2 regions of the Paenibacillus mucilaginosus 3016 genome follow, and region 1 is predicted to be linked to the other one. Evidence: riboswitches for the same ligand, from Rfam matches in the RefSeq annotation. Region 1 holds a riboswitch; the other holds the start of a gene.

Region 1 (4,573 bases):
TCCGCTGCCGCGGGACAGCCAGGAGTTCTACCTGCTGCAGCGCATCCAGGAAGAGGTGCACCGCTTCGCGATTACGTTCCACCGGGAGACCCGGGCGAAGTCGATGGTCGTCTCGACGCTTGATTCGGTGCCGGGGATCGGCGAGAAGCGGCGCAAGGCGCTCCTGAAGCACTTCGGCTCGCTCAAAAAAATAAAAGAGGCTCAGCCCGAAGACTTTAAGCCTCTTGGTATTGGAGAAAAGCTGGCCTTGACCATCCTCCAGACCTTGAACGGGACGGAAGGGGAGGCTACGGCTGGGGAGCCGGAGGAAGCGGATCCGGCGGCAGCTCCAGGGGAGCACGCGGAGGCTTAAGCTTCGGCCCGAAGCGGGCGTGCAGCCAGGAGAGCAGCCAGCCTGCCAGAGCAGGTACGAGCAGGTATCCCGCTCCGATGGCGGTGTTCACGCTGCTGCCGGTGATCATCAGCGACAGGCCCATCAGGATGGAATCCATCGCCGCATGGGCGAAGATCGCCGTCAGGAAGCCGTAGCGCAGGAACACATAGCCGAAGATGAGGCCGATGACGGTCACTTCGATGAGCCGGGTGTACACCGGGTAGATCGGATACTGGGTGTGGCTCATCGCCCAGACGATGCTCGGCAGCAGGACGGCCAGGAAGCGGCTGCGCGTGACCGCCAGCACCAGGGCGATGCCGAGCAGGCGGTATACGGCCTCCTCCGAGATGGAGGCGGCCCAGGCCATCAGCGGGAAGATGCCGGGGACCCGCATGTTGTAGACGGAGTCGGCCGGGTCGCTCACGGCCCACACATCGAACAGCTCGGCGGCGGCGAAGAACATGACCTGCTGCAGGCCGAGCACGAACAGGCAGAAGAGGTACCCGCGGACCATGGCCGTACGGACGCTGTCCCCGAAGGAGACATCACTCCAGACCGGCCAGGGGTTCAGCCCTCTCCGCAGCCACAGCTGCCTGCCGGCCAGCAGGGACAGGTAAGTCGACACGGCCATGAACAGCACGAAGATGTTGACGAACCAGAGGTAGAAGACAGCCTGGGGTTCGGACGGTCCGCTGCCGTGCTCGGTACGGAAGGCCGGAAGCATGTTGAAGTTGTTGAGCACGTAGACTCCGGCGAAGATCAGGGTCAGGATCAGCCCGCGGCCGAACCGGATGTCGCGGCGCCCGCGGATGACCAGGATGAAGGCGGTCAGGGTCATCACGGTGGACAGGCCCATCGAAATCCAGGTCATCAGGGAGGCCCTGTCATCCTGGGCGTTCTTCCAGGCGGTGAAGGTGTCAGGAACAGGAAACTCGGGACGGAACAAGGTGATCCGGCCCCGGGTTTCTTTGACGTGCAGTTCGAGGGGCGCGGAGCCGATGGAGTCCTCCTTGCTCCGGTAGATCCGGAGCGTATTGGGACCGGTCGCATCCGAGCCGCCCGAAACCAGTGCAAACGTATCGGGGGCATATCCTTGGTCGGCCATGGTTTTTCGGATCACCGCCTCGGCATCCGGAGCGGGTTCCGAGAAGACGCCTTCACTGCGGGCTGTGGCCGAACGGCCGGTTTCCCAGCCGATGATGCGCCGGTTCGTATAGTTCACCTGGATGTAATGCGTCAGTCCGGTGCCGGGCTCGCCGATTTCGACCTCATAGAACTCCAGAGGCAGCTTCTCCCCGAAGCGTTTCTGATAGTCGTCGTACAGCCGCTCTTTTTGCAGGTACCCGCTGCGCTCCTTGACGGCCTGATAGATGACGATAGTTTCAGGCTCCGCGGCCGTCAGGCCCAGATGTTCCCGGGCAAAGCCCAGCGCCGCGCCTGCAGCCTGTTCCTTCGTAACGGAGGGAACGCCCTCGGTCACCTCCTCCATGCGTTCGGCATCTTCCATATAGGGGCTGAGCAGGTTCACGCCAAAATAGAGTAGGCATCCGATGACGGCCAGCAGCAGAAGGGACGGCTCCTTGAATCGCTTGGACATGGTCAGCTCCTTCTTGGACAGGAATGGATGAGGTATATTATATTCTTCTAAATTAGCATACATGCTTCTGCGAAATCCAATGATTTCAAGAGCATGCGTTGGAAAACAGGTGATTGGGAGAGCGTCAATAGGTAGATAACGCTTACAAACAGCCTTTCCAGGGGATTATCGTGACTTTTAGGTGAATTAGGGCTTTGTGCTGCGGGGGAAAGAGGATTATAATTCAAATCAATTGAATAACAAGCCGAATTTCTTAATGAAAACGGGGGAACCATGAGTTTAGGGGTGAATTCATCCAAGCCGCATATGGCTGGATGATAGGGTGCCTGTACATCCGAATCCGTCAGCTAACCTCGTAGGCTTTGTTACAGGAACCTATTTTTTGGCATTGGGTTTCCAGTGTCTTTTTTTTGTGCAAAAATCCTGATTTAAGAACCGAGGTGTTCGTTATTTGAAGCCAGCCGCCAAGAAATTCGAGCTGAAGCCGCCGCAAATTCTGGTACTCGGATTCGCAGCCATCATTCTGATCGGCTCTATTCTCCTGTCGCTGCCTGTGGCCTCAGCCAGCGGTCAGCCGACGCCGTTCCTCGATGCGCTGTTTACCGCGACCTCAGCTACCTGTGTAACGGGGCTGGTCGTAGTCGATACGGGTACCCATTGGTCCGTTTTCGGGCAAATCGTCATCATTCTGCTGATCCAGGTCGGTGGACTGGGCTTCATGACCATGGCGACGCTCTTCGCCTTTGTGCTGAAGAAGCGGATCTCGCTGAAGGAGCGGCTGATTCTTCAGGAGGCCATGAATCAGGGCTCGATGGAAGGGATCGTCCGGCTGATCCGCAAGGTGATCCGGTATTCGCTTACGATCGAGGCGATCGCCGCTGTCATTTTCTCGATCCGCTGGTCCTTTGACTTGGGGGTGTCACGGGGGATCTATTATGGGATTTTTCATGCGATTTCCTTCTTTAATAATGCAGGCTTCGATCTGTTCGGATCGGTGACGGGCAAATTCAGTTCCCTCACAGCCTATGCGGACGACTGGGTGATTAACCTGGTTTCGATGATGTTAATTATTCTTGGGGGTCTCGGGTTTGTCGTGATCTCCGATTTGATTGAATTCAAGACAGTGAAGAAGCTGTCTCTGCACTCTAAGGTCGTGCTGAGCGCTACCGGTATACTGATCGGCGTAGGCACGATTGTCATCTTCGTGTTCGAACTGACGAACATGAAGACGCTGGGCCCGCTGAGCTGGTCCGGCAAGTTCCTCGCCTCCCTGTTCCAATCAGTGTCTCCGAGGACGGCGGGAGCCAATTCGGTCGATATCGCGGGGCTGCGGCAGGCGACGCAGTTTTTCATCATCATCCTGATGTTCATCGGCGCTTCGCCGGGGTCCACCGGAGGCGGGATCAAAACGACTACCTTCACCACCCTGGTGGGAGCCATTGTCGCGATGATCCGCGGCAAGGAGGACATTGTGCTCTTCCATTACAGGCTCGGCAAGGACCGCATTCTCAAAGCCATCACGCTCACGATGATCGCGCTGTTCCTGGTGATCTTCGTAACGATGCTTCTCAGCACCACCGAGGATCATTCTTTCCTCATGATCTTGTTTGAAGTGACTTCCGCCTTCGGTACGGTGGGTCTCTCGATGGGGCTGACGCCGGATCTGACGGAGTTCGGCAAAGTGATGATCGCCCTGACGATGTTCGCCGGACGTCTCGGCCCGCTGACCCTTGCATATGCGCTCGGACCTAAGGCTGAGAAGGAGCTGTACCGTTACCCGGAAGGTAAAATTACGATTGGATAGGGGAACAACAACACATGAAACGCAGCCAATACGCTGTCATCGGACTGGGCCGCTTCGGCTCCTCCGTAGCAATGGAACTCATGAAGCTTGGCTATGAGGTGCTCGGCATCGATAAGGATGAGGAGTCTGTCGAGGAGATGGCTGACAAGCTGACCCATGTCGTCGTAGCCGACGCTACCGATGAAGAGGTGCTCCGGTCGCTGGGGATCCGCAACTTCGATTGTGTCGTCGTGTCGATCGGGGATGACATCCAGTCAAGCATTCTCACGGCCATTCTGCTAAAGGATATCGGTGTGGGCAATGTCGTGGCCAAGGCGCTATCGGAGCTCCATGGCAAAGTATTGAGCAAGATTGGTGTGGACCGGGTCATCTATCCGGAACGCGATATGGGCATCCGGGTGGCGCACCAGCTCGTCTCGCCGAATCTGCTCGATTATATCGAGCTTTCGAAGGAGTATACCATTGCCGAGCTGGCGGTGCCGCGATGTCTGTCCGGCCGCTCGCTGAAAGAGCTCGATACGCGGGCGCGTTATGGCTGCAGTGTGGTGGCGATTAACAAGAAGGACGGCGTGATCATCGCGCCGACGGCAACGGATACGGTGGAAGAGAAGGATATTATGGTCATCATCGGAACGAACCAGCAGATCGAGACCTTCGAGAATGCGGTCATCCGTTAATGGCTTCTTCCTAATGGGACCCCTTATGGACCGTACCGATCAATTACTAAACTGATGGGATGAGGAAGATGGAACAAGGCGTTTCATTGGAACACGTGCTGTACCTGCTCGTCATCATCCTG
Region 2 (4,573 bases), 690 kb from region 1:
TCGCGGGGGGGGGGGATGAGTTACCCGCCAGCGGCCGCATTGGCTTGAAAGCTTCTCGCCGGCAGCTAACCAGCCTGCCATGCCCGCCAGCCTTCAGACAGCAAGCAAGCCAGGATGGAGGAATCTCGGCTTGAACACCGTCATTTTTTGAGATGATACGGAACTGTGGTGACAATGACATTGCGGCGGTACAGCAGGTGGGCGCGGATCAGAAGGCTGGACTGGTTGTGCAGGATGTTATGCCAGCCCTTCTTCGGAATGAACTGGGGGATCACTACCGTCACTTGATAGTTCGATTCCCCGGCCTTGCGCTGCACGGTATCGATGAATTTGGTCAGCGGTTGAATAATGCTTCGGTAAGGGGAGTGCAGAGTGACCAGCCGGACATCAGGCTGCCATGCCTTCCATTTTTCCTGAAACTCCGCTTCATTCTCCCTGTCGAAAGGGATGTGCACTGCAATGATCTGGTGGGGAGCCAGCGATTTGACATAGTTCAACGAATTCTCCACCACATGGGTGATGCCCGCCACCGGAAGAATCATGACATTCCCCTCAATGGTCAGCGCAGGCTCACAGGTGGTCAGCCGGAGCTGGTCTCCCACCGCTTCGTAATGCTTCCGGATGCGGTGGAACAGGAGGATGATCAGGGGGAGGAACACGAGAACCGTCCACACCTGTGTGAATTTCGTCAAAAAGAACATGATCGTGACGAGCAGACTGATCAGGGCTCCGGCTGAATTGATCGTCAGTTTGAGAGCCCAGCCTTCCGGCTTCTCCCGCTTCCACTTCATCATCATGCCCGTCTGCGACAGGGTGAATGGAATGAAAACACCGACAGCGTAGAGCGGGATCAGGTGCTCGGTCTGTCCCTTGAACACAATAATGAGAAGAATGGACAGCACGCCAAGGATGATGATGCCGTTGGAATAGCCGAGCCGGTCTCCCCGCACGGTGAACATCCGGGGGATGAACTTATCCTGGGCCAGATTGACGGCCAGCAGCGGAAAGGCGGAGTAGCCGGTATTCGCAGCCAGGATGAGAATCAGGGCGGTCGTTCCCTGGATAAAGTAATACATGAAATTCCTTCCGAAGGTCGCCTCTGCGATCTCCGACACCACGGTCACTTCCGGACGGGGGGTAATCCCATAGTAGTAAGCCAGGAAGACGATGCCCGAGAACAGCAGCCCCAGCAGGAGGCCCATGGCGGTCAAGGTTTTGGCCGCATTCTTCGGGGCCGGATCCTCGAAATTCGGGATCGCATTCGAGATGGCTTCCACCCCGGTCAGGGCGGAGCTGCCTGAGGCGAAGGCCCGAAGGAGGAGGAACAGCCCGACGCCGGCCACCGGGGTACCCAGCGGCGCATGCACTCCGGACGGACCGCTGCCGGAGATGATGTTATACAGCCCCGCGCCAATCAGGATGAATAAGGCGAGCACGAACAGGTACACCGGATAGGCCAGGACCGACGCGGACTCCGTCACCCCTCTGAGGTTCAGGAGCGTGATGAAAATGACGAACGCCACGGCAATCAGAACGGTGTGGTCATGCAGCGCCGGGAAGGCGGACGTTATCGCATCCGTGCCGGCGGAGACGCTGACCGCCACCGTCAGGATATAGTCGACCAGAAGGGAGCCTCCGGCGATCAATCCGGGATAGATACCGAGATTTTGCTTTGACACGACATAGGCCCCTCCGCCGTGCGGATAAGCGAAGATAATCTGCCTGTAGGAGAGAATCAGCGCGGTCAGGAGGATCAGCACGCCCACGGCAATGGGAATGGAATACCAGAAGGCCACGGCACCCACGGTCATCAGGACGAGCAGGATTTGTTCGGGCCCGTAAGCGACGGACGAGAGGGCGTCTGAGGAAAGAATGGCCAAGGCCTTCAGTTTGTTCAGTTTTTGTTCCCCGAGTTCGTTGGACTTTAACGGCCGTCCTATAAGGAATCGCTTGATGGATGCAAACATCCGACACTCACCCGCCATAGATAAAATAGTTTAGTTGTATATTACCCAACCGATGTGCTAATGACGTTTGTCCGCTCTTTGTTCCCTGATTCCTTTTTTGATGCACGAAAAAAGCCGCAGGGTCCCCCTGCAGCTGTGATCCGAGCGCGCAGTCTCACCTTCTCTAAATACGCTTACGAGGTTAGCTGACGGATTCGGGCGTTAGAGTCGCCCTACAGCGGCGCCTGTTGCAGGCTGTGCTGATTCACCCCATGACGAAGCGGCTTCGTCCCAATGGTTCCCCCGTTTTCCTTGAACGGAAATTCAGCGAAATATGAATTTCATTACTGGAACGATCATAATCCTGCAGCCGTACTTTGTAAAACGTCAGATCCACCTTAATATCCCCGGATTAGGACTTTTTCCTTTATGTTACCGCGATCATAGCGATGAAGCTTAGTCCTGTTCGGTTTTGCGTCCAAATGAAAAGCGGCAGAGCCGGTTTGGGCTCTGCCGCTTCCTGATTCGGGGCAGCCTGTGGGGCAGGTTCAAGGCACAGGGGAGTCCCGGCCTAGCTCTGCCCTTCGGTATTACCAAGTGATCGTGTACGTGCTTGCGGCCGATGGAACGGTCAGCGTGTTGTTCGAGCCCGGCTCCCAGGTAACGGCGCCTGCGGAATTCTTGACGATCGCTTTGAACTCATAGTTCCGTCCGGACCCGATATAGGCTGTGCCTCTCCAGTCCGCTGTGGTGCTGTTGTAAGTAAGCTTCAGCGGGTAAACGCCGGTTGTCCAGTTGCCCATCTCCCAGCGGGAGCCGGTTACGTAGACGGTGTCACCGGAAGCTGTGGGAGCCCCCTTCACGACGAAGGTAACGGCAGTCGGAGTCATCGCCAGGGCATCGCGGAAGGAGCTCATCAAGGAGGTAGCCGTTCCGCTCGCATTCACGAGGCTCGACATCCGAAGCAGCGTGAAGCCGGAGAAGTTGTAGTTGAAGAGCATCTCGGCCACGTTCTGGTACTGGCCGGCGTCACCGATGGCCAGCGCGTTCTCGCCGTTGAGGCGGATGCCCTTCTGGTTGGCGAGGTTCGACACCTGGATCACGAGAGACTTCGGTGCGGAGTAATAAGGCGCCGTATTCGCCTGGGCGTCGGTCATCTCCAGGCACGTGAACGTCAGGTCGAGATTGGCGCTCTTGAATGCGTCCAGCAGCGTGCTGTAATTGTAATAGCCTGCGCCGTATTCGGCGGAATGCGGCATGGTCGGGTTGTTCATCTGCCAGTGCACGCCCGAGATTTTCGCGCCGACCGGCACGCCAAACACGGAGTCGAAGCGGCTGTGCGCCTTGGCGCCGATCGCCTTCACATGCTTCTCCAGGACACCCTGGTACCAGGTGAGGAAATCCTTGCCGTAGTTGGACTTATAGCCATTCGTGAAGAAATTGTCGCCGTCGCTCGGCGGGCTCACGTCGGAGAACGAAGCGAGGGAGGTTCCCCACGCCGTATTCAGGGCGCCTACTGTGCCGTACTTGGTCTGCATGGCGGTACGGAAGTCGGCCTTGGCGGAGTCCGTGTAAGCCTGCAGCTTGCCGCGGCTCGGGTAGGACCAGCCGTCCGCCGTATTGTAGGACGGGAAGCGGAGCTCGCCTGCCGGTCCGCCGGACAGATAGATTTTGGCGATGATGTCCTTGTAGCCGCTGAAGTTGGAAGCGAAGGAAGCATAGAGCTCGTCATACTGGGCGGCCGTGCCGCTCCACCATGGAGAGAGCGTTTCCTTGTTGTAGAAACCGGTTTCGCTGCGGATAGTCAGCTGATCCTGCGCTCCTTTGCTCCACAGCCAGTTCGGGAGCTTGATATCGCAGTCGTCGCCTACGTTGCCGCCGCATTGGTGTGTGGAGAGGATCGGCACCCATTTGAGCCCGGCCGCGCGGACCGTATCGGCGTAAGTTTTGTAGTAGGACCAGTCGAACACGTTATCCCCGGCACCTTCCACATCACCCCACCATACGTCGGTCGTGACAGCGTATACATTATTGTTCTTCAGGGTGATGAGCTGGTTGCGGAACGCATTCCAGTCCGTAATCTTGGTGAGCGGCGCCATGACATAGGCCTTATAATCGCTGGAGATACTGGATGCTTCGGCGGAAGGAATCGGAGCGAGCAGTCCGGCCCCTACGACAAGGGACAGCAGGGCGGCGGAGCTTTTGCGGAGCAGTACGGATGTAGAAACGGTGGTAATTGCCAAATGATATTCCTCCTGACAGCTTGGGTTTATGCTGCGCTATTCGCTATTTTGGTAGCGCTTGCATAACTTTATTATAATTGAAAGGGCTTCCCATTGAGAGTGGAAAAATCGGAGTGAAAAGGTGGAATATATTGACCGGCATGGCCCTTCTCTCATAATCGGCTGCCCGTTGCGGCAGAATATCCCGTAGATCTCATACCGATTCCGGGCGCAGACTCGAGCGCCTGGCGAGAGAGGGTGGATGGAGCTTGATGGAAGCGGTGTTGTCCCTGCTGGCAGGGATGGTTGTGGGCGTGCTGTTCACGTTCATCCGTCTGCCGCTGCCCGCACCGGTGACGATTGCCGGTGTGCTGGGCGTGGCCGGTGTTTATCTGGGAGGCAAGC

Evidence for each region. A riboswitch is a leader RNA that binds a small molecule or an ion and turns the genes downstream of it on or off. The one in region 1 is predicted to bind cyclic di-AMP.
Region 2: linked by a shared signal. The riboswitch ahead of PM3016_RS08955 (APC family permease) and the one ahead of PM3016_RS05935 (TrkH family potassium uptake protein) in region 1 are both predicted to bind cyclic di-AMP.

What each region holds. Positions count from the first base shown of each region.
Region 1 covers NC_016935.1:1,298,809-1,303,381, forward strand. The annotation lists gene uvrC (excinuclease ABC subunit UvrC) at 1-352, shown strand, start outside; gene PM3016_RS05930 (CPBP family intramembrane glutamic endopeptidase) at 288-1,970, opposite strand; cyclic di-AMP (ydaO/yuaA leader) riboswitch at 2,203-2,347, shown strand; gene PM3016_RS05935 (TrkH family potassium uptake protein) at 2,422-3,774, shown strand; gene PM3016_RS05940 (potassium channel family protein) at 3,789-4,451, shown strand; gene PM3016_RS05945 (cation:proton antiporter) at 4,520-4,573, shown strand, end outside.
Region 2 covers NC_016935.1:1,989,843-1,994,415, forward strand. The annotation lists gene PM3016_RS08955 (APC family permease) at 141-1,967, opposite strand; cyclic di-AMP (ydaO/yuaA leader) riboswitch at 2,122-2,286, opposite strand; gene PM3016_RS08960 (family 14 glycosylhydrolase) at 2,537-4,189, opposite strand; gene PM3016_RS08965 (XapX domain-containing protein) at 4,441-4,573, shown strand, end outside.